3 regions of the Paenibacillus sp. YAE3 genome follow, and region 1 is predicted to be linked to each of the others. Evidence: riboswitches for the same ligand, from Rfam matches in the RefSeq annotation. Region 1 holds a riboswitch; each other region holds the start of a gene.
The links. Region 1 has a riboswitch for cyclic di-AMP ahead of AC27KL_RS03745 (3D domain-containing protein). Riboswitches for the same ligand answer to the same signal wherever they lie in the genome.
Positions count from the first base shown of each region.

Region 2: it holds a riboswitch for cyclic di-AMP, as region 1 does, so the genes downstream of both, AC27KL_RS18680 (hypothetical protein) here and AC27KL_RS03745 (3D domain-containing protein) in region 1, are expected to answer to the same signal.
Region 3: it holds a riboswitch for cyclic di-AMP, as region 1 does, so the genes downstream of both, AC27KL_RS10945 (alpha/beta fold hydrolase) here and AC27KL_RS03745 (3D domain-containing protein) in region 1, are expected to answer to the same signal.

Region 1 is NZ_BAAIYF010000002.1:188,934-196,844, reverse strand. Features, by position in the region: gene AC27KL_RS03760 (transporter substrate-binding domain-containing protein) at 1-555, shown strand, start outside; gene AC27KL_RS03755 (amino acid ABC transporter permease) at 716-1,375, shown strand; gene AC27KL_RS03750 (amino acid ABC transporter ATP-binding protein) at 1,362-2,084, shown strand; cyclic di-AMP (ydaO/yuaA leader) riboswitch at 2,266-2,420, shown strand; gene AC27KL_RS03745 (3D domain-containing protein) at 2,428-3,084, shown strand; gene AC27KL_RS03740 (polysaccharide deacetylase family protein) at 3,172-3,993, opposite strand; gene AC27KL_RS03735 (NADH:flavin oxidoreductase/NADH oxidase) at 4,211-5,233, shown strand; gene AC27KL_RS03730 (PspA/IM30 family protein) at 5,336-6,004, shown strand; gene AC27KL_RS03725 (DUF350 domain-containing protein) at 6,126-6,530, shown strand; gene AC27KL_RS03720 (DUF4178 domain-containing protein) at 6,581-7,087, shown strand; gene AC27KL_RS03715 (DUF4247 domain-containing protein) at 7,098-7,862, shown strand.
Region 2 is NZ_BAAIYF010000009.1:171,957-179,867, reverse strand. Features, by position in the region: gene kdpA (potassium-transporting ATPase subunit KdpA) at 1-1,574, opposite strand, end outside; gene AC27KL_RS18685 (potassium-transporting ATPase subunit F) at 1,634-1,711, opposite strand; gene AC27KL_RS18680 (hypothetical protein) at 1,843-2,235, opposite strand; cyclic di-AMP (ydaO/yuaA leader) riboswitch at 2,413-2,588, opposite strand; cyclic di-AMP (ydaO/yuaA leader) riboswitch at 2,698-2,901, opposite strand; tRNA gene AC27KL_RS18675 (tRNA-Leu) at 3,367-3,449, opposite strand; gene AC27KL_RS18670 (helix-turn-helix transcriptional regulator) at 3,588-4,430, opposite strand; gene AC27KL_RS18665 (MFS transporter) at 4,569-5,972, shown strand; gene AC27KL_RS18660 (helix-turn-helix domain-containing protein) at 6,171-6,524, opposite strand; gene AC27KL_RS18655 (PAS domain-containing protein) at 6,777-7,394, shown strand; gene AC27KL_RS18650 (MarR family winged helix-turn-helix transcriptional regulator) at 7,584-7,911, shown strand, end outside.
Region 3 is NZ_BAAIYF010000004.1:490,403-498,313, forward strand. Features, by position in the region: gene AC27KL_RS10935 (helix-turn-helix transcriptional regulator) at 1-1,717, shown strand, start outside; gene AC27KL_RS10940 (helix-turn-helix transcriptional regulator) at 1,719-2,303, opposite strand; cyclic di-AMP (ydaO/yuaA leader) riboswitch at 2,667-2,868, shown strand; cyclic di-AMP (ydaO/yuaA leader) riboswitch at 2,941-3,101, shown strand; gene AC27KL_RS10945 (alpha/beta fold hydrolase) at 3,275-4,099, shown strand; gene AC27KL_RS10950 (AcpB/EbpR/MafR family transcriptional regulator) at 4,173-5,612, shown strand; gene deoD (purine-nucleoside phosphorylase) at 5,748-6,458, shown strand; gene AC27KL_RS10960 (NupC/NupG family nucleoside CNT transporter) at 6,514-7,695, shown strand.

The DNA.
Region 1 (7,911 bases):
GAAGTGAAGGACATGGATTTCAAAGCGCTGCTCGGCGAATTGTCCACGGGCCGCGTCGATTTCGTCATTTCCGGGATGACCCCGGACGAAACCCGCAGAAAACAGGTGGATTTCTCCAACAACTATTATAAAGCGCAGCAAGCCGTCGTCGTCCGCGAAGCAGACAAAGACAAATACAAAACGATGGACTCGCTTAAGGGCGTATCCTTCGGCATCCAGACCGGTTCGATCCAGGAAGATATCGCCAAATCCATTCCTGGGGCCCAAATCACCGGCCTCGGCAAAATCAACGACATCATCATGCAGCTGAACTCCGGCCGCGTCGACGCGTCTATCATGGAAAAGCCGGTTGCGGAAGCTTTCATTAAAAACGTCAAAGGTCTGACGATTGCCGAAGCCGTGCCGGAATACGAAGAAGACGGTTATGCCATCGGCGTGAAAAAAGGCAACAAAGAGCTTCTCGACCAGATCAACAAAACGCTGGACCGCCTCAAATCGGAAAACAAAATCGATCAATTCGTATCCGAGGCAAGCGACCTCGCCGCGCAAAAATAAATTCGGCGACATAATAAATAGGCACGGAGGAAAAATATGCGGAAGCCATTTCCGCTATTTTTTCTGCCCCGGGGTGCCGGCGGCATGTCGAATCTATGAGGGATTCCGTGCTGCTTAATAAGCTCCGGTCCCAGTAATATAAGGAGGAACAGACCGTTACATGGACATTTTTAATATTTTTTGGACGTATCGCTCCTATTTCTTCACGGGAGTTCAATACACGCTGCTGCTTGCGGTCATCGGCGTTTTTTGCGGTTTTATACTCGGCATGCTGGTTTCGCTGCTGCGGATGTCCCGGATTCGGGTTCTTCGCTTCATCGGATCCATCTGGGTTGAGTTTTTGAGGGGAACGCCGATGCTCGTGCAGCTGTTCATCATCCATTACGGGCTCGTCTCGTTCGGCATCAAATTTTCAGCCATTGAGTCGGGCGCGATTACGTTAACGATCAACAGCTCCGCTTATTTGGCGGAAATTTTTCGGGCGGGCATTCAAGGCGTCGACAAAGGGCAGGCCGAAGCCGCCCGTTCGCTCGGGATGAGCAAAGCCATGACGATGAGGCATATCGTCCTTCCACAAGCTGTTAAAAGCGTGCTGCCGGCGATCGGCAACGAATTCATTACCATTATCAAAGAATCTTCGATCGTGTCCTTTATCGGGGTCGGCGATTTGATGTATCAAGCCGGGGCCGTCAACACCATCACGTATGATTACCTTAAACCGCTGCTGATCATCGCCGTGATTTATTTCATCATGACGTTTTTGCTTTCCAAGCTGCTTGGTTTGTTCGAAAGGAGGTTGAGAACGGATGATCACCGTTAAAGATCTGCATAAATCGTACGGAAAACTGGAGATTTTGAAAGGCGTCGACATCGAAATCGCAAAGGGGGAGGTCGTCGTCGTCATCGGCCCGAGCGGATCGGGGAAAAGCACCTTCCTCCGCTGCCTGAACTTGCTGGAAGTTCCCACGAGCGGCGAAATCATGTTTGAAGGCGAGTCGATCACCGGAAAACGGCATAACATCAACCTGACCCGCGAAAAAATGGGCATGGTGTTCCAGCAGTTTAACCTGTTCCCGCATAAAACGGTGCTGCAAAACATTACGCTGGCTCCGGTCAAAGTGAAAAAGATGCCGCAGGGCGAAGCTGAAAAAATCGCGATGGACCTGCTGCGGACCGTCGGGCTGGAAGACAAAAAGGATGCTTATCCTTCCCAGCTTTCCGGAGGGCAGAAGCAGCGGATCGCCATCGCGCGGGCGCTGGCCATGCAGCCTCACGTGATGCTGTTCGACGAACCGACGTCGGCGCTGGATCCCGAGATGGTCGGCGAGGTGCTCGAGGTCATGAAAAAGCTTGCCGAAGGCGGCATGACGATGGTCATCGTGACGCACGAGATGGGCTTCGCCAGAGAGGTCGGGGACCGCATTATCTTTATGGACGGCGGTAAAATCATGGAAGAAGGAACGCCTGCCGAGGTGTTCAACAATCCGCAAAATCCGCGAACCAAAGACTTTTTGAGCAAGGTACTATAGAGAACCCATATTTCAAGCTTCGGGCTTCGTTTCCTGCCCGGGGCTTTTTTTGTGCGATTGTAACTTTTGCTTCATTTTTTTTGAAATCTTTTTGCGCGAAAACGCCTTGATAATGGCACTTTTTTGGTGGAAGATTGCAATTTGGTAACATTTTCATGCGCACAGGTTACAAAATTGTGATATATTGAATGAGCCAAAACTTTGGAACGAAAAGTGCGGGGGACCATTTCCACCGTGAATCACCATGTTCACTTGGGGTGAATCGTATTCGATCGTAGGGTTGTCTCCTCAATCCGAACCCGACAGCTAACCTCGCAGGCATGAAGGATTTTAAGGAGGAACTATGAAAAAGAGATTTATGAAAATGAAGTTTTTTGCAGCGGCGCTTGGCATCGCATTGGCGGTACAGGCCGTGCCGGTCCATGCGGATTCCGTCCATGTAGCCAAGGAAGGCGACACTTACTATACGCTTTCGAAACAATACGGCGTGAACCTGAACCAATTGATGAACGCAAATCCGAACATACCGGCAACCAACATTTACGCCGGATTGAAGCTGAACATACCTGCAAGCGAAACGATGAAAGCCTATGCCGATCCTGCTCCGGTGGCGATTTCAGCATCGCTTAACGTCGATTCCGGCGAAAAAGTCGTCGAAGCTTGGGGCAAGACCTTCGCTTATAACAAAACGCTGAAAGTCAAAGCGACGGCATATTCCTCGGCCGCCAGCGAAAACGGCAAATGGGGAGCCGTCGACTATTTCGGGAACCCCTTGGAGCTCGGCACGATCGCGGTCGACCCGTCCGTCATTCCGCTCGGTACGAAAGTGCTCGTAACGGGGCACAGCTTCCCGGGCCTTCCGAAAAAAGCATTCGTGGCGACGGCCAGCGATACCGGCAGCGCGATCAAAGGCAACCGCATCGACATTTTCGTGCCGGGAAGCCCTCAGTCGGTCAGCAACTTCGGTTTCCAGGACGTCGAACTGTATTTCATTAAATAAGATGGCATCCCGTCATCTGCCAATATACCGGAACGCTAAAACAGCCTCTGCGATGAATTCGCGGAGGCTGTTTTGCGATTGAAGCCGTCATTTGTCTTTTTGGATTTTCAGCAGCTTCGGCACGGTCACGAACGTGTATCCCTTTTGCTTCAGTTCGCGAATGACTTCCGGCAAGGCTTCGATCGTTCCGGTCAAATCGGAAGTGCTTCCGCCTCCGGCATGCTGCAGGATGATGGAGCCTTGCCCGGCCGCGGTCATGATGTTTTTTTTGACGGTGTTTTTGCCGATGCCTTTCCAATCCAGCGAATCCACGTTCCAGTTCACGATTTTGTATCCTTCCCGCTTAGCCCAGCGCAGCTGGCTTTCGGTAATGTCCCCGTAAGGCGGCCGGATGAGCTTCGGCTTGTAGCCGGTCAGGCCGTACAAAATGTTTTCCGTTCGGATGATTTGGTCCATGTATTCGGACATGGTCAACTTGTGGAACTGGGGATGGTTGTAGGAATGATTTCCGATGACATGTCCCTCCCGCACGATGCGGGCGACAAGGTCGGGGTGTTTTTTGGCCCGGCTGCCGACGACAAAAAACGTCGCTTTCACTTTGTTTTCGGACAAGATGCGGAGCACCTGCGGCGTAAACCGGGGATCCGGGACGTCGTCGAACGTGAGGGCGATTTGCTTGACGCGGGGGCCGTGGATTTTGAACGTATCCGGATATTTTTTGATCAGCTGACCCAAGGTCAGCGTCTGGTTCTCCTGTCCTTTTTCCGCCCGGCTGGTTGCGCCGGTTTCCTTGGCGGGATGGGAGGGAGAGGGTTCTGTCAGCTTTGCCGCTTGAAGGCCGGGGTCTGGGCAAAGGAGGCTGATCAGAAGCAGCCCCAAACAGGCTTTGCCGAGATAGGCGTTTCTCATAACGGTAATCGGCTCCTTTCGGCGGTGTGCTCATAAATGAAACGGTCTCTACTGTTATGTCCCGAATTGGAAGGAATTATGATGGATGGGCCAAATCCATGCCGCATATTGCCAACATTCCGGGCCGAAGGTGTATAATAATGTGTGCAAACTTGTCCTGTTGAGCAAGATATAGGCATAACCACAAGACTAAAGCTCGCTGAAAGGAGACTTAAGCATGGCGGATTTATTTACACCTTACGTATTAAAGGGATTGTCATTAAAAAATCGGATCGTGATGCCTCCGATGTGCCAATATTCGGTACAGGCTGAAGATGGCGTTCCTAACAACTGGCATTTTGTGCATTATGTTTCCAGGGCGGTCGGCGGAACAGGACTGATCATCGTCGAGATGACGGCAGTGCATCCGGATGGGCGCATCACGAACCGGGATACGGGAATTTGGAGCGACGAGCAGATCCCCGCATACCGCAAAATCGTAAACGAAGTACATACGTACGGCACGCGGATCGGCATTCAGCTGGGGCACGCCGGACGAAAAGCCGAAGACGCGAACCCGCCGGTAGCGCCTTCCGCGATCCGTTTTGACGAGAAATACCGCACCCCGCGGGCGCTGACCACCGAAGAAGTGAAGGAACTTGTGCAGGCTTATAAGGAAGCTGCGAGAAGGGCCGTGGAAGCGGGCTTCGACACGGTTGAAATCCACGGCGCGCACGGGTATCTGATCCATCAATTCCATTCGCCGCTGACGAACCGGCGCGATGATGCCTACGGGCAGGATTTGCCCCTTTTTGGCGAGGAGGTCGTCAAAGCCGTCAAGGAGGCGGTGCCCGAAGAGATGCCCGTCATTATGCGCGTTTCTGCGCAGGAGTACGTCGACGGGGGATACGGCATAGAATACATTGCCGAAGTATGCCGCCGGTACCGGGATGCGGGAGTGGATATTTTTCACGTGTCGTCCGGTGGGGAAGGTCCGGTCGGTTCCAACGGAGGGCCGAAATCCGGTCCCGGTTACCAAGTGAATCTGGCCGAACAGCTGAAGGAAAAGCTGAACGTGCCGGTCATTGCCGTCGGACGGCTTGAAGGTTTCGAGGATGCCCAGAACGTGGTGCTGAACGGGCAGGCGGATTTGGTCGCGGTCGGCCGCGGCATGCTGAAGGACCCTTATTGGGCGTTGCATGCTTCGCAGGCGCTGGAGGGCAGCGCCAAAATTCCGAAACAGTACCTTCGCGGTTTCTGAGAAGCGAAAAAATTTTTTTCGATTTTTGAAACGACTTCGGTTTTGCGCCGTAAAAGAATATCATAAAGAACAAACTCAAACCTTTTAGGAGGAAATGACACGATGGCAATTTTTAAAAGATTACGCGACCTGACGATGTCCAACATTAACGCTATTATCGATAAAGCGGAAGATCCGGTGAAAATGACCGACCAATACATCCGCGATATGACGGAAGATCTTGAGGATGCGGAGAAAGCGGTAGCCGCGCAAATCGCGATCGAGAAAAAATTCAAGCAGCTCTACGAAGAACAACAAGCGCTCGTCGAAAAGCGCACCCAGCAAGCCCATACGGCCGCACAGGCCCAAAACGTGGAACTGGCGCGCCGCGCCCTGGAAGAAAAGAAAGCCGCGGAACAAAAAATGGCGGAATACAAAGCAAGCTACGACCAAAACAAAGCTGCTGCCGACAACCTTCGGAACAAGCTGGACGAAATGCGCAAACAGCTGACCGAAATGAAAAACAAGCGCGAGACGCTGGTAGCCCGTTATAACGCAGCGAAAGCGCAAACCGAAATCAACAAAGCGATGCAGGGCTTCAGCACGGACAGCGCTACAAGCGGCATGAAGCGCATGGAAGAAAAAATGCTGCAAATGGAGGCGCAAGCCGAAGCAAGCAACGAAATGTCCTCCAAAGGCAAATCCCTTGACGACGAGTTCGAACAGCTCGGCAAAGACAAAGCCGTGGAAGACGAGCTTGCCGCTCTGATGAAACAATACGAAAACAAGTAATACCGTCCGTAATTGAAGCGTAAGTTTGTAAAAGCAGCGAAGGGGATTGTGCACCATCCATGTCCCCCTTCGCTGCTCTGTTGTAACAACGAAAAAAGCTGACCTGTGGAGGCACGTGTCAATGGATTTTAACACGATTATGGCGATCCTCGTTTGGACAGGATCCGGAGCCCTGCTCCTGTTTATTCTTATGTTTGTGGACTCGCTGTTCACGAGATACAAGGACTTTGAGGAAGTCAAGGCGGGCAACATGGCGGTGACGACAAGACTTGTGCTGAAGCTGCTTGCGCAAGGTTACATTTTGTCCGCGTCCATTAGCACATCCAACAATTTGCTGGATGCCATCATGGTTTCCATCATTTCGTTCCTGATCTTGCTTGTATTGGAGGCCATCGTCCGGGTGCTTCTCCGGGTATGGGCCAAACTGGAGCTGGACGTCGGCACGCAGCAGGGAAAGATCGGTTACGGCTTGTTTGCAGGTTCGCTCCATCTGGTGGGGGCGTTAATTATTACCGCCTGCCTATAATTTAGAGTTTCGTCGCAGACTAAGTATGGAACGTAAGGAGTTATCACATTATGAGCGTATTTAAACGTATCGGCAACCTGTTTGCCAAACCCGAGCCGCCGAAAGCGGAAAAAAGCATGCTTTCCCTGATGCCGGGGGATATTTGCGAAGTGTCCCTGGTGACGTACGAAGTGACGGGAAGGGTCCATAACCGCGGACGCAACGCCGTTGTTCTTACGCTTCAGGACGGCAACACCATCATGTATTTGCACATCGAAGAGCGCGAAACGCTGCAGTATGCGCTGTACAGTCCGCTCGACGGACGGCTCGACAATCCGAGCGAGGTTCCGACTGAGCTGGAATTGGACGACAACGTTTTTTATCTGGAAGAAGAATACGAAGGCCATGTCATGATCAGCGGCAAAACGCCGTTTACCCAAAGCGGAGCGCAACACGTTTGGCAGTACCAATCGGACGATTACCGGCTGGTGCGGATCGAATGGCAGAACGGGCGTTTCATGCTTTACGAAGGAGAGAAAGTGCTGCCGGGAGACGTAAGGGTCATCCGGGCCAATTAGGAGTGATCGTATGAAAGGACGACACGGGCGGTCGCTGCTCAGCTTGAAAATCCTGCTTGTCATCAGCCTTGTCATGTCGCTTTTGACCGGGTGCGGAATCGGCGCTCCGAACGTGAAGGAAACGTATCCTTTGGAATCGGTGAACCGAAGCGGCAATGCGACCTCGTACGTATACCGCGCAGCGGATAAAACCGTCCCGGAAGTAGCGAAGGAACTATCGGACGAGAAAACGCCGGACCAAATGTCCAAAGAGGACGCCGAGCACATGTTTCTCGTTTACGGCCATGATTATTATCATCTGCAAAAGGATCCCAAAAAGGCAACCGACACGCTGATCGAAGTGGATTCCCAGGAATACGTCCAGAAAAACTACGATTCAAGCTTCCTGCAGGGTTATCTGACGGCAGCGCTCATCGGGCATCTATTCGACTCGTTCGGCGGGGGCGGTGGATACCGGGGGTATTCCAGCCGCGACATTTACCAGCCGAAGCAAGGGACGTACCACGCCCCGACTTCCAGCGACAAAAAGGTAGCGCCTCCGCTGACGGTGGAGAAAAAGGGTTCGATCTTCCGCCGGGGTTCGAGCGGAGGGGATTCGAGCGTCGGCTCGGGGGGCAGCATCTTTGACCGCAAACCGGATTCGACCACCCCATCGAGGGGGAAAATATCCCGCGGAGGCGGGTCGGGCGGCTTGTTTGAATCACCGAAAAAGTCGTACACCAAGCCGAAAACGAGGGTCGGTTCGGGAAAAATAACGCGAAGGTCGCGGAGATGACGGGAAAAGCAACGCACGAAGCATGGATTCGTGCGTTTTTTTGTGTCAT
Region 2 (7,911 bases), on a different contig from region 1:
TTCGTATCCGTGCGGAAGGTGCCGATCGATTCGGGAACGGGCTTCTTCCGCGACAACGAACCGGCCACGGCGAGAAGCGCGATGATCGACACATACCGTCCCAAAAGCATGACAAGCCCCGTGCTGACGTTCCAGAACACCGTGTTATCCCCCAGCCCTTCAAAGCCGGAGCCGTTGTTCGCCGCGGATGACGCAAATTCGTACAACGCCTGGCTGAGCCCGTGATACAGCGGATTCGAAAGGGCGTCCGTGCCGAGATGCGTCAGGAACGAAATGGCCGTCGGCGCCAAAATGATCAGCGGATGCGCCAGGATCGCGACGGCGATCAGCTTCATTTCCCGGCTTTCGATTTTGTTCCCGAGAAACTCCGGCGTCCGCCCGACCATGAGGCCGCAAATGAACACGCCCAATATGGCGTACATCAGCATGTTGACCAGCCCGACGCCTTTGCCCCCGAAGACGACGTTCAGCATCATCTGCGCCAGCGGAGCCAGCCCGCCGAGCGGGGTCAGCGTATCGTGCATGTTATTGACCGAACCGGTCGTCGCCGCGGTCGTCACCGCCGTGAACAAAGCGGACTGCGCCACGCCGAAACGAACTTCTTTTCCTTCCATGCTGCCCTGCGAAGCGTCGATGCCCAGCTGATGGATCAGCGGGTTGCCGCTTTTTTCCGAGACGTACGTCAGGGACAGGAACGCCAGGAACAGCACCATCATGGCCGAAAAAAGAATCCAGCCCTGCTTGCGGTTGCCGGCGAAACGCCCGAACGTGTAAGGCAGCGCGGCCGATATCGTCCACATGCTTAAAATTTCGATGACGTTCGTGAGCGGACTCGGATTCTCGAACGGATGCGACGAGTTCGCCCCGAAAAATCCGCCGCCGTTCGTTCCCAGATGTTTGATCGATTCCAGGGACGCTACCGGCCCCATCGCGATATGCTGCACAGCGCCGCCAAGCGTGTTCACGGTCACCGCCTGATCAAGCGTCTGCGGCACCTTCAACCCCACAAGCACCAGGGTAACGATCAACGCGAGCGGCAGGAACACCCGGACATGGGCTTTGACGAAATCCTCGAAAAAGTTGCCGAGTCCGTCCCCGCGGCGGGTTATGCCCCGCATGAAAGCGATCGCCACGGCCAGGCCGGACGCGGCCGACGTAAACATCATCATCGTGATGACGATCATTTGCCCCAAATACGACATGCCGCTTTCCCCGCTGTAATGCTGCAGGTTCGTATTCGTCATAAAGCTGATGACGGTGTTGAAGGACAAGCTCGCCTCCATGTTTCCCGTCCCGTTCGGGTTTGCCGGCAGTCCGCCCATCCATCTCAGCACCGCGTAACTTACGGCCACAAGCACAACGTTCGTCGCCATCATGCTTAAGGCATATGTTTTCCAGCTCATCCCGGAGCGTTTCCGAAGACCGATGACGGCATAAAAAAACTTCTCCACGGGACCGAACATCCGGTCCATCCAGTTCGCCTCGTTAGAAAACACGTGGTAAATATAACTGCCTGCCGGTTTGACCAACAGCAGCAGCACCACGATCACGATGCCTATCTGCAATATATCCAAAATCGTTTCCTCCTCTTATAAGCGGGTGAAGGCGTCTAAGCCTGCTCCGCCCGGCCTTTCTAAAACCGTTCCGGATGGATCAAGGCATACGCCAGGTAGACGAACACAAACGCCGTCAGCACCAAAACCACGATCATCGGCCTTCGCCTCCCCCATCCACGACATGGCCGCACCAGATGAGGAACAGCAAAAAGATTCCGAACACGCCCGCAAGCGTTAAAATCATTAAAAAATCCATCATGGTTCAACGCTCTCCTTGTCAAATCCCTTATTTCAGCAAAAATCCGACTTCGCCGTTCAACGTGTGAATGACGTGATCCGCGCCAAGCCCCCGGTAAATGCCCGGCGAGTGATGCGCCCGGGTGATTACGTAGATGGAATCCGGCGTCCAAGCACGGCAAATTTGCAAGTAACGGCACGTTAAATTCAAACTGTTTTCGAATATAAAAATCCGGCCGATCCGCCACTCAGGCACGACCCATTCCTCCGTGTTGTTGGTATGGAGCCGGATGACTTTGGAGACGCCCAGCTTCTTCAGATCGCGTTCTTCCTTGGCATTGTTCGTCAGTGCGGCGAAAGGCCGCTTGAGATAGATCAAAAGCTTGATAAAATTGCGCCCGGCCTCGTTCGGGGCCGTCACGACGATGAGTTCCTCCTCCACGGCTCTCGCCTCCTTTCGTTTCTGGATCGGGCAATCCGCAACAATCGCACCTTTTATTAAAAATGCTTATCCGAAATGCTGACCCGAATAAAAAAAAGCCGCAGGAAAGAGGATTCTTTCCCGCGGCTTCCAACATCCATGACCAAAGAAAGCCATGAAATATCGCTCACGACGAATGGGGCCTCTCCCGATACGCTTACGAGGTTAGCTGACGGATTCGGGCGTGAGAGTCGCCCTTCCCCCGTCCGGTTTTCGGACAAAGGGATTCACCCCGGCGCCATCCGCTTGTGGAAGCAAACGGCGCGTTGGTTCCCCCGCTTCCGGCCAAAGCCGGAATTCAGCGTTAAAGACGTTTCTATTGACTTTCATCCATTTTGTGCAACGTTGCGTTTTTGGCAATAAAAAACCACAGAGGTCATCCGATCCCCTGCGGCCGATGTTCATCGATCACAAGTTTCATCATTCCTCTCTCAGGCGACGCTTACGAGGTTAGCTGACGGATTCGAGCGGTGAGAGTCGCTCTACCCGCGATCGGATCCATGGCATCCGTTCGCAGGATTCACCCCGGCGCCTCCCTGCCTTCCGACTCTCACACCGGACGACGGGACGCGCGATTGGTTCCCCCGATTTCCGCTTCTTCAAACGGAAATTCAGCGATTTAAAAATGGAAACATGTTCAATTACGATTTGAATCATACACCCGCGTGCATCGGGATGTAAAGGAGACGCGAAATCGTTATCCGCGTAAAATGGCGACCCTATCATACAGGTTATCGCTTACAAAAGTCTTTATCTGCGCCAAGCTCTCGCATGCTCTCTATTTTTCGCGTTTTTGGCAATGGATGCGAAAGCCCCCTTCTATTGCGTTCCTTTGAATGCGGATCCCTTTTTCCGCAAACCGGCCGGGCCCAATCGAATCGTGAACCGTTGCCCTATGGCGACCTAAAAGCATAAAGAATGGAGCAAAACAAAAAAGAGGCCGCGTTGGCCTCTTTCGTTATATGTGAGTCTATGGAATTTCCCGCGGCGGCAAAAGCTTCTTTTTACGAACGAACGCTTGGATAGCGAAACATTGCCTGGTGCAACAAAAAAATCCCTGCAAAACAGGGATTTTCTCGGTCAGATCGTCAATGCGGTAGAGAGGACTCGAACCTCCACGGGCATACGCCCACTACCCCCTCAAGATAGCGTGTCTGCCATTCCACCACTACCGCATAATATTAACTTTTGCAGCAACTCTGTTATTATACACCGATTATCACGATATGTAAATAGTTTATTTCTTTTATGCAGTCCGATCCCTGGGAATATATGAACCGTTGCGTAAAAACGGGCCGTGGACCAAAGCCCATTCATTCCTTCAACAGCTTGCCCAGCTTGGCGACCGTATCACCTTCCGCCGTCGGAACGTTGATCGTGACGGTCAAATCCGGGTCGTCGGACGTCACAAACGAAACCTGCTCGAATTCGAGCCTGCCCGCGGCCGGATGATGAATGATTTTTTTCCCTTCGGGGCCGTTTAAGACGTCATGCCGCGGCCACCACGCCCTGAATTCTTCGCTTGCGCGGTTTAATTCACCGATCATGTCCGTCCACCATGGATCCCCGGCAAATTTGGCGTAGTTTGCCCGAAATTGCGCCAGACGGTGCCGGGCATGGGCTTCCCAACGTTCCCGGAGCAGGCTGCGGACATCCAGGGAGGTAAACGTACGCCAGACGGAGTTGCGTTCCCTTGCCGGCATCGTTTCATATTCTCCATACACCATGCTGGCGATCCGGTTCCATCCCACGATGTTTAAGCGCTGGTCGGTCACGTAAGCCGGGCTTGTTCCCTGCAGGTCCAGAAACCGCTGAAGCGCCGGCGTAATTTCCGCGGCAGCCTCCCCCGAAACGGGGGGATACTGCTGCAAGGCAAGCAGAAACAGATGTCTTTTTTCATCGGCATCAAGCTGCAGGGCGCGCGCGATGCTCTCCGTCACCTGGGAAGATACCTGTATGTTTCGGCCCTGTTCCAGCCACGTATACCAATCGACGCTGATGCCGGCAAGCAGCGCCACCTCGCTGCGCCGAAGTCCCGGAGTCCGCCTGCGCCCCTCCACCTTCAAACCGGCCTGCTCCGGCGTCATCCGGGCGCGCCGGGTGCGCAAAAACTGGGCAAGCTCCCGAAGACGCTCCCCATCCGCTTTTTCCCACAAGTGCTTCTCCTCCCCTTCCCGTTCCCTAGGAGAATTTCTCCTAGGATAAACCCTCATCTAGTCCCATGATAAGAACCATTATACACTTTCCCGGTAACGGCGATGACTGCCGAATTTGCCTTTTACGGAGGGATTGTCTTGGAAAAAGCGATGAACATCCAGTCCGACGGCCGCTGGAAGCCGGCTAAAGCGCTGCTGCTGCTCGGACTGTCGATCGGATACTTTATGGTGCTGCTGGACACGACGGTAGTCAGCGTCGCGCTGCCCGCGATCCGCGCCGACCTTGGCGGCGGGATTTCCGGCCTCCAATGGGTCGTCAATGCGTATACGATCGTGTTTGCCGGCTTCCTGCTCTCGATGGGCGGGCTGGCCGACAAACTGGGAGCCCGCCGCGTCTATGCCGGAGGCCTGGTCCTGTTTCTGGCCGCTTCGGCCTTGTCCGCGGCCGCCCCTTCGCTTGGCTTGCTGATCGCCTTGCGCGCCGTTTTGGGCATCGGAGGCGCGGCTCTGACGCCGGCCTCGCTAGCGCTCGTTGCCCATGCATTTCCCGAACCGTCCGCGCGCGCCCGGGCGCTTGGCATCTGGGCTGCGGTCACCGGGATCGCCATGGCTGCCGGGCCCGTTGCGGGCGGCCTGCTGGCCGATTCGCTCGGATGGCGAAGCATCTTCCTGCTGAACGTGCCGCTTGCCGTCATCAGCTTGGCCATCGTCCTGCGGCTCGGCGCCGAAACCGCCCGCAAGCGGCGGCAGCCCCTGGATTGGACGGGCCAATGGACGGCTGTAACGGCCATCGCCGCGTTATCCTTCGCGCTCATGGAGGGATCGGCTTACGGCTGGGGATCGCCGATCGTGATCGCCGCTTTCGTCCTGACGCTCGTCAGCGCGGCTCTCTTTGCGCGTGCCGAAATGAAAGGCCCCGACCCGCTGCTTCCGCTGGGAATGTTTCGAAACGCAACCGTATCGGCGGGAATGATTGCCGGCATGGCCGTCAATATCGGATTGTCGGGGATTTTGTTCGCGCTGCCGCTCTTTTTTCAACAAGCGCGCGGATTATCGGCTCATACGGCAGGCCTGGCCCTCCTTCCGATGACGATCCCGCTGGCGTTCAATCCGATCGTCACCGGCCGCATCGTCGGCAGGATCGGCGCCAGAATCCCGATGACCGCAGGGTTCCTTCTTGCAGCCGCAGGAACGATCTTCCAGCTGCGAACGGTTTCAACCTCCGATTACGCCCTTCCTTTGATCGGCCTGTTCCTGATCGGCCTTGGAGTTTCCCTCACCATCCCCGCGCTCATGACCGCGGTCATAGGCGCGGTTCCCCGGGAGCAGACAGGCGCCGCATCGGGCGCATTAAATTCGAGCCGGCAGGTGGGCGCGACCTTGGGCGTTGCCATGATCGGCTCGATCCTCGGCGGCACCCCGTCGATGACGGCGGGGATGCGCCTGGGGCTGGCCCTGACTGCGGCCGTCCTGCTGGCCGGGAGCCTGCTGTCGTTTGCCTTTATCGGCCGAAAGGGCCGCAACCCGCGGATTGAACGTTAATGTTCCCAACCACAAAAAAGAGCCTTGCTCCTAAAGCAAAGGCTTCTTTTTTGCGTTGTCCCGGGGCACGCCCCCCTATGATAGCCGCTCCCTGAAGGCTTGCCGCCACCCGGCTGACCAATCGGGATCGACGGTCCATCCTTCCTGCAGGAACAGACGCATGCGTCCCTTCAGGCCGTCGCGTCCGATTCTATTTGCTCATTCGCCGTTCGATTGTTTTTTTCGGTAACGCGTAAACTCGATATATTCCCTTATGAACTCTTTTTCCTTCTCGGACAACGGAACGTCGCCGTCATCCCCTTCCTCCCATGCATATGTACCTGTGTTTTCCTTCAAATGAAAACGCTCCTGGTCTTTGCCCAAAATCAGCCAATCGAGGCTGACGTCGAAAAAGGAGGCAATTTCGATCAGTTTATGGGTACCCGGCGTTGATTTTCCTCTTTTCCAATCCCCCAGATTCCCCGTGCTGATCCCGAGCTGCTCGCAAAACGATTTTTTCGTCATCCCCCGCATTTTGATTAACGATTCGATTCGATCGTAAATGGATTGCATATTAAACCGCCTTCCGATAATTCTTATGACGACGTATTTTCGTAATTTTTCTCTTGCAAAATGACGTAAAAAAGTATATACTTTTCTTTATGCTACAGTAATTATAACATAACAATAATTGGAGAAATAAGTTTATTCCTTTATTCACGCAATCCTCATACATCCCATGCGAACTCCCCGTCAGACAGACCTGAATCAGCACGCGTACCTGCGATAAAGCACTTCCAATACAAATAGAGGGAGCGACCTTAGTTGCCTAAAACAAGCTTCACTTTTCCCGAAATCATCGATTCGTTCAAGCAGGCCGTCGCGGTCGTCGATGCCGATGGCTGCATTGTCTCCGTCAACCGAAACTGGGTCCAAAATTCGATCGATGCGGGCATTCCCGAAACGTTCGAATGGATCGGCGTCAGCTTCATGCAGATTTATTACGCCCTGTCGGAGGCCGACGGACGGCCGCCGGACGAGCTTGATTCCGTATTGAACGGAACGCTGCCTTATTATCGCCAAGAAATCCAGTCCTCGATGCAGCATCCGAATAAGTGGTATCTGCTCGAAGCCTCGGCGATTTATGACGATGGCCGCCATACCGTCAAAGGGATGACCGTGTGCTTCACCGACATCACCAAGAGCAAAATGATCGAGCATGATTTGCTGGAGGCCCTGACCCAAATCCGAACGCTGCGCGGGCTCCTTCCGATCTGCGCCGTGTGCAAAAGAATCCGCGATGAACAAGATATTTGGAATTCGGTCGAAAGTTTTCTCGAAAAACATACGCACGCGGAGTTCACCCATGACATCTGTCCGGACTGCATCCGGCGCCTGTATCCGAAGTATTCCTCTATTTTGGACGGATCGTCCTGCTCGTAAACCGGCCTTAACATACGCATGCCCGGATTGTCGTTTCGATACGCGACGCTCGAAAGCCATCCGTGCTTGTATGCATTCGCAATGAATAACATTCCATTTTATGGATGTAACGTTGACGATTTCTATTTATATGAATATAATTGTTATGACAATTAATTGAAGGAGTGCATCTCTCTGAAAAGGTCCAAATTGCCCCACCAATCGATTGGATTCCGGTTCGGCAACATGTCCCGCAAAATGTCCTCCCTGTTTGCAAGCAGACTGAAGCCGTACGGCATCACCCCCGAACAATGGACGGTGCTGTACCAAGTGTATCTCCAGGAAGGAATCAACCAAAAGGAGCTTGCGCTGAGATCCGGCAAAGACCAGCCCTCCATTACGCGGATCCTCGACGTTCTCGACAAAAAGGGCTTCGTCCGGCGCAAACCCGACCCCGGCGACCGGAGAGCCTATTTGATCTATGCGACCCCGGCCGTTAAGCAGCTGATGAACGAAACCGAGCCGCTGGAGCTCAGCC
Region 3 (7,911 bases), on a different contig from region 1:
GAAATTATGGGGCAGCGGCAAGCGGGTCATTCCGGTGCTGCAAAGCCTGGAGGTCGTCAACCATCCGCGCGCGGTTTTGGTCCTTTTTATTGACAGCGCTTACTTTTCCGGTTATATGCATCGTTTTGCCGGGATCGAATCCAAGGAGATCGTCATGTCGTCGCATGGCGCCTTGATTTACCGCCAAACGCGCAGCGCGCCTGGAGACCTTCAGGCCGATTCGGGCCGTTATGCGTTTGAGCTGCCGTCCAAGGCCGGCGATTTGCGGTACACGATTACCTATACCGACAGCAGCGTGATCGGCATCAACAATCTTGTCGGCTCGCTGCTTGCGATCGCGATTTCCGTCGTCCTCGGCGCCTGCATGGCCTTTTTGCTGGCCAAGGTCAGCTACCGCCCGCTCGGCGCCCTGCTGAACAAGCTGTCTGCGGCGGTCCGGATGGAAGACGGGAAGGGCGGCGCCCCAATTTCCGGCTCGGAATACAGCTATATCGAAAAATCGTTCGACCGGCTGCTGCTCGAAAACAAAAACCTCCAGCAATCGATGCAGGATTACGAAAGCGCCGCGAGATCGAACCTGTTTCTGCGCCTGCTGAAAGGGTATTTTACGGATGATCAGCAGGTGAACGGGCTGAAAAAATTCGGCATCGGTTATACCGACGACATGTTTTATTGCACGCTGCTGATCAGTTTCCATGCACTCCGCGATTTGTCCGACATGGAACGGATCCGGAAAATCGAAATGATGACGATCGTGATCGTGGAACAGGCGATGAGCCGTCACCGGCTCGCGTACGAGCTGTTTGAGGTGACCAATGCGGACAAAGCGCTCATTCTTTCTTCTGTCGAGCCGCTTGGCAGCGAAGGGGAGCTGGAGAGCATCGCGGCCGAAATCGCGGGCGAGATCGGGCTGGCCTGCGGCTTTCAGCCGGACGTTTTATGCGGCACGGCGGAAAAAGGGCTGGTCGGCATCAGCAAATCGTATTATGCGGCCAACGAAAGCCTGCAGTATACCCTCTTCGCGAGGGAGCATCTCCCGGTGCAGAAGGAGGAGATTCAGCCAGGCGTCGATTATTATTATCCGACCGATTGGGAGGTTCAACTGATCAATAACCTGAAAATCGGCAACCTGGATACGACGATGCAAATCTTGCACGAAATCAGCGAGGAAAACAAAAAGCGGCGGCTGCCCGAACCGAGCGAAACCAAGCTGGTATCCTTGTTGATGGAAACGATGCTGAGGGTGCTGCATGAGCTGAACCTGGACACGTGCCTATACGCCAAGCAATTCGCGAGCCGGGCGGGAGCGGGGGACATCGGCGGGATGTGGAGCTACGTTTTTGAGGTCGGCACGTTAATTTGCGAACGGAAACGTTATGCCAATACCTCGCCTTCGCTTGCCGTCGGCAGCGAGCTGCTTCAATTCGTGAACCAGAACTACACCAGCGCCGACATTTCGCTGAAGCAGCTGGCGGAAAGATGCGGCATGTCGGTATCCCATGTCTCCAAAATCTTCAAGGAAGTGTCCGGCATCAACTTCTACGACTATTTATGCCGGCTCCGGATGGAAACGGCCAAGGAGCTGCTGCGGGAGAAAACATTCGGGATGGACGATATCGCCCGCCGGGTAGGTTACGAAAACGTCTATTCCTTCAAACGTGCTTTCGTGCGGTACGAAGGCATCAAGCCGGATGAATACGTGGAATCGGCGATCTGAATCAACCGCTCGCCTCGTCCATCTGTCGGCAACGATATTGGGCCGGCGTCATGCCGGTCGCTTTTTTGAAGGCGGTAAAAAAATGGCTTTTCGTCTGAAACCCGGCTTGCTGCGCGATTTCGGCAACGCTCATGTCGGTCTCCGTGAGCAATTCCTTTACCTTTTCGATCCGCATATTCAAAATATAATTGGACAGCGACATTCCGTAATGGTCGAGAAACAATTGACGGGAATATTTGGCGGACAACTCGATGTGGTCGGCGATGCTTTCGACGGATAGTCTTGGATCGTGAATGTGGTATCGACCGAACACCAGAAACAGCCCATTCAAAAATACGGTGTTCCATGTGACGCGCAGCCAGTCATTGGTTGAAAAGAAAAACTCGAAGTTTCTCCATCCTACCCATTGACTTCCCAATAGACCGTCTGAAAGCCGGTAATTCTGAAAGGCAAGCAAATGTCCCAGCATCGGCGTATACGCAAAGACAAGCAGGAACAGCATGCCGGGAAGCGCAAGCAGATACAGATAACGGTTCTTTGCGACCTCATGGATAAATCCGTGATGTCCTCTTTTATTGTTGTTCAATCATTCACCTCCCTGCGATCCATGGAATGAAGATGCCTTATGACACCATTATCGTAGCAGCGGTTCAAAGGCTTTGAATAGTTCTGATTGGTACGAAGGAGTTCTTATATGGCTGATGGGGGGGTATTCATTTTTCCCGCCAAGTTCTGTATCGATCTCGGAAGAGCGCTTGGTTATAACAAGATGAACGATGTATAAATCAAGGAAACGGAAGCTATCGGTTGTAAATGAATGATTGGGCAGGATCAGGGGCCGGAAACCGGCAAAAGCTATAAAAAAGGCCATGAATTCTATTGTAACCAACCTTTACAGTTCGTCGGCTCAGGCGTATATTCAACTCATTATGAAAAATCTTTGGTTCATGAATGGATTACGCTGAATTTTCAATCGCGAAAAGCGGGGGAACCACATCGGCACCGGCATGCATTCCGAGTCTCCATGGATATAGCCGGCTGCTTGGGGTGAATCGGATGAAGAGGCTGTCTTGGATCAGCTTTCCGTCCGTAGGGCAGCTCTCACGGCCCGAATCCGACAGCTAACCTCGTAAGCGTCGCTAGGAGAGAGGAGTGAAACTGTGAGTTGTCAACGAGCACAGGGTATCCGCTCTGTGTTTTTCTGTGCGAAAAAATAACATGAATGTCTATGATCGCTGAATTTCCGTTCCGGCGGAAAACGGGGGAACCGGCCGTGACAACCAACCGTTCGTCACATGGGGTGAATCTTGAAATCGCATTCGAGTAGGGCTACTCTTGGTCCGAATCCGACAGCTAACCTCGTAAGCGTGAGAAGAGAGGCTGCTTTTATACATGCCAAGCAAGGTTTATTTTGCCTTGCCTGAAGAAGCATGGAAAGAGGGTTCCTCTTTCCGTGCTTCTTTTTTTGACATGAGCATTTTGCCGAGGTTAACGAAGGTTCGACCCACATATAAAAAAACACATCGACAGACCATGCATAGCGGGAGGAGAAGGAAGTTGCCTAACATACAAGTGAATGGAACGTCGCTATATTACGAGACGCATGGCAGCGGGGTGCCGATCGTCTTTATTCACGGACATCTTTCATCTCATCATAGTTTTGAGCCTCAAGTGGAATATTTCAGCAAAAGGGCGAAGGTCATCGTCCTCGATTTGAGAGGTTACGGCAATTCGGGTAAATTGAATGTGGAAGTCGAGGAAATCGTCGACACCCAGTGCAGGGACCTGAAAGAGCTGCTGGATAAGCTCGGCTTGCCGAAGGTGACGCTGGTCGGCTGCTCGAGCGGCAGCCTGCTGGTGCAAAAATTCGCGGAAACCTATTCGGACCGCGTCAACGCGCTTGTGCTGGTGGATAGTTATTTTTACGGGCCGTGCGGCCCTTTCGGCACGAAAAACGGCATCTGGAAGCTGCTGGAGGCCTGCAGCTGGATTTCCTATTATCTTCCCGCCGAGTTTTTTCTCCGGTCGCTGCGCGTAACGTATCACAGGTGGATTCCGGCCTACAGCATTTTAAGGAACGAGCTGTTTCATAAACGGCCGACCGAGTCGATCAAACAACGGATGGCGCTGCTTAAGGCGGATATCGATCCGGTGTTGTCCCGGCTGCGGATGCCGGTGTTATGCGTGGCCGGCAGGCAGAGCGAATGGTTCGTCAACCAGATGAACAAGGCGGTGGAGCGGTTCGCCTGCGCCCAGAAAGCGGTGATCGAGGACGCGATTTATCCGAGCCATTTGTGCCAGCCGCGGGAATTTAACCGCATTCTGCTCAATTTTTTGATCGACCAAAAGCTTTTCCGGATGGAGCAGCAGCATTCGGGCTGAAAACGGCTTCCGCCGGCAACAATGAGGGATGTGCCGCTAGGTTCGGCGGAAAGCATCCGGCAAAGGTGATGACATGAATAAGGAATACAGGCAGCTGAAATCGCTGCTGAAGCTGCTGGACCGGGAAGAACGGTGGTTTACGTTCGCAGAGGTGGAAAGCGAGATGGGCGTATCGGACAAATCCGTCCGTAAGATCGTCGAGTCCGCCATCCCCCTGCTGCCCCCGTCCATGCAGATCGAGGTATCCAGGGGGAAGGGCATCATGTTCCGCCGGGACCGGCATGGGACAAGCATTCAGGAAGTTTTGGAACCGCTGCTTCGGGAAACGCCGTATTTCCGCCTGATGCAGCGTTTGTTCATGCATGACGGCAACACCTCCGCCGAGGAGGTAGCGGAAGAGCTGTATATGAGCTTTTCTTCGTTCAAAAAATGGATCATCCAGCTAAACCGGGACGAACTGCGCCCGTTTCAGCTGCGGATCACGTATTCGGCGCCGGCGCTGAAAGGAAACGAAATCCATGTCCGCTATTTTTTATGGAAGCTGTTCACCGAGGCTTATCCTTATACCGGATGGCCTTTTTCGAATGCCGATTACGCGCGTCTGGACGGCTGGGTGGCCGAGATCGAGCGGGAAAACGGAATGATTTATTTTTTGAACGCAAAACGGAGTTTGTCGTTCCTGATCGCGATCGTGCTCGAAAGGGTCAAGCAGGGGCACCGGGTTGCGCTTAAAAGCGGAAGCTACGCATGGGAACGCCATCCGTTTTTCGGGCCGGTCCTGAAGATGTCGGAAAAGCTGGCTGCGGCGTACGGCGTCGTGTTGCCCCGCGAAGAGGTTTATTTTTTGCAGTCGATGTTCAGCTTGAGCCAGTATCACGGCAAGGACGGGTTCCCTGTATTCGGGGGAAGGGCCCTTGCTTCGGAGCAGGAAGACGATGCAGAAAGCCGGATGTCCGGCCTGCTCATTTCGATTCTGGAAAACGCATTTCCGGCGCTGAACGCCAGCTCCCGTTTCCTGGCCGAAATCCGGGAATTCATGGACAAGCTGCGCATCGATAACGCCATTCCCGAGCTGATGGCCGTCTCGCACAGCCACCTGACCGGGTATATCCGCGACAAGGAGCAGCCGATCTATGCGGCGGTATCGGAATGCATGCGGCAATGGCAGCGGAGTTTTCCCGAGCTCATGTACAACGACTATCATTTGACCAAACTGACGTTTATGGTCAGCGCCAGCCTCCGGTATAAAAGCAAAAAGGCGTTTTTGATCATCGGCGAGGAGTTTTCGGTGCGCCATTACGTCGCGAACCTGATCAAACGGGAAATCGGGGACGACCTGACGATCGAAACCTCGATTTTGCACGGGCTGACCGATGACATCATCCGGGAGCAGCAGATCGATTTCGTGATCAGCACGATGCCCGTCTCCTTGACGAGCGTGCCGACCGTTCTGATTTCGACCATTCCGACGAAAAGGGACCTGGAGAACATCCGCCAGGAGCTGATGTCGTAAATAGCATGGTCCTTTTTCTTCCGTTTCCAACGGCAGCATTTGGGCTAGTTTCGGCCGCGGATTCCCTTTAAGATGACTACTGTAAGCGATCACAGAAACATCGCTCGCGAGTTTAATCCAAAGGGGAAATGCAACATGAGTATTCATCTGGGAGCCAATGCCGGAGACGTCGCGGAACGGGTGCTGCTGCCCGGCGATCCGCTGCGCGCCAAATTCGTGGCCGAACATTTTCTGGAGAACGTTCGGTGCTACAACGAGGTCAGGGGGATGTACGGCTTTACCGGGTTGTATAAAGGGGTTCCGGTATCGGTGCAGGGGACGGGCATGGGAAATCCGTCGATGAGCATTTATGCCACCGAGCTGATCCAGGATTACGGGGCGAAAAAGCTCATCCGGATCGGCACCTGCGGCGCGATGCAGAAGGAGCTGCAAATCCGCGATATCGTGCTCGCGCAGGCGGTTTCTTCGGACAGCAACATGACGGAGAAAATTTTCCTCGGCTGCAACTATGCGCCGTCGGCGGATTTCGGCCTGCTGATGAAAGCGTACCAGGAGGCCGTTCGCCGCAGCGCTAACGTGTCCGTGGGGAATGTGTACAATTCCGACGAGTTTTACAGGGAGACGATGGCAAGGCTTCATAAATTCATGGAGTTCGGGGTGTTGGCCGTCGAGATGGAAAGCACGGCGCTGTATACGCTGGCCGCCAAATACGGGGTTCGGGCATTGACGATCCTGACGGTGGGAAGCCAGCTGCTGACGGGCGAACGCTCCGCGCATAAAGACAGCGAGCAGTCCTTTAATCTCATGGCGGAAATTGCGCTTGAGACCATTATAGCGGACGCGTAGCGCTGTAGATCCGGAAAATATTGTGATTTAATTCACAAAAAATGGGGGAGACATCATGAAATATGTGATCGCTCTGATTGGACTTGTCGTCGTGCTCGCGCTTGCCTGGCTCGTCAGCTCGGATAAGAAGAACATCAAATTCCGTCCGATTCTCGTCATGATTGCGCTGCAGATCGTGCTCGGACTGATTTTGCTGAAGACAAGCATCGGGGAATTTTTGGTCAGAGGTTTTGCCGACGGCTTCGCGAAAATTTTGAATTTTGCGAACGAAGGCACGGATTTCGTGTTTGGCGGCATCGTCAACGAAGGCATCCATTCGTTTTTTTTCCACGTCCTGATGCCGATCGTGTTCATGTCGGTGCTCATCGGCATTTTGCAGCATTATAAAATCCTGCCGTTTATCATTAAATACATCGGCCTTGCGCTCAGCAAAGTGAACGGATTGGGCAAGCTGGAGTCGTACAATGCGGTCGCTTCCGCCATCCTCGGCCAAAACGAAGTGTTTATTTCCTTCAAAAAGCAGATCGGCCTGCTGCCGCGGCAGCGGCTGTACACGCTGTGCGCATCCGCGATGTCGACCGTGTCCATGTCGATCGTCGGTTCGTACATGACGATGCTCAAGCCGGAATACGTCGTGGCTGCGCTCGTCTTGAACCTGTTCGGCGGATTCATTATCTCCTCGATTGTAAACCCTTACAAGGTGCAGCCGGAAGACGATATTCTCGAAGTGCAGGAAGAGACGAAGCAGACCTTTTTCGAAATGCTCGGCGAATATATCATGGACGGCTTTAAGGTGGTCGTCATCGTCGGCGTGATGCTGGTCGGATTCGTCGCCCTGATCTCCATGGTCAACGGGATTTTCAGCGGCGTGTTCGGCATTTCGTTCCAAAACGTTCTCGGCTACGTGCTTGCTCCGTTTGCATTCCTCATGGGCGTGCCATGGAATGAAGCGATCAAAGCCGGAAGCATTATGGCTACGAAAATCGTGGCCAACGAGTTTGTGGCGATGCTCGACTTCGTGAAGGTCCAAGGGGAATTCAGCGAACGCGCCAAAGCGATCGTATCGGTGTTCCTGATCTCCTTCGCCAACTTCGGCTCGATCGGCACGATCGTCGGCGCGGTGAAGGGCTTGAACGAAAAACAGGGCAACGTGGTGGCCGGATTCGGGCTGAAGCTGTTGTACGGAGCGGCGTTGGTGAGCTTTTTGTCGGCGACGATCATCGGCCTCGTGTTTTAAGGAGAATTAAAAAAAATCGGCGCAGTTCATCCAGAGCCAATTCCGTCTAACCCCCGTAAGTAGCGATTTCGTTGCCTTCGGGGGTTTTGGTTTGGTCTTATGGAAGGGAGCAGCGATGACGAAAAAGCAAAAAAACCAGATCTGCCGGGAAGGCAATCTGGTTTTTAATATGTAATATTAGACATAAAGTGTATACCTATTTTTGGACCCAAGATA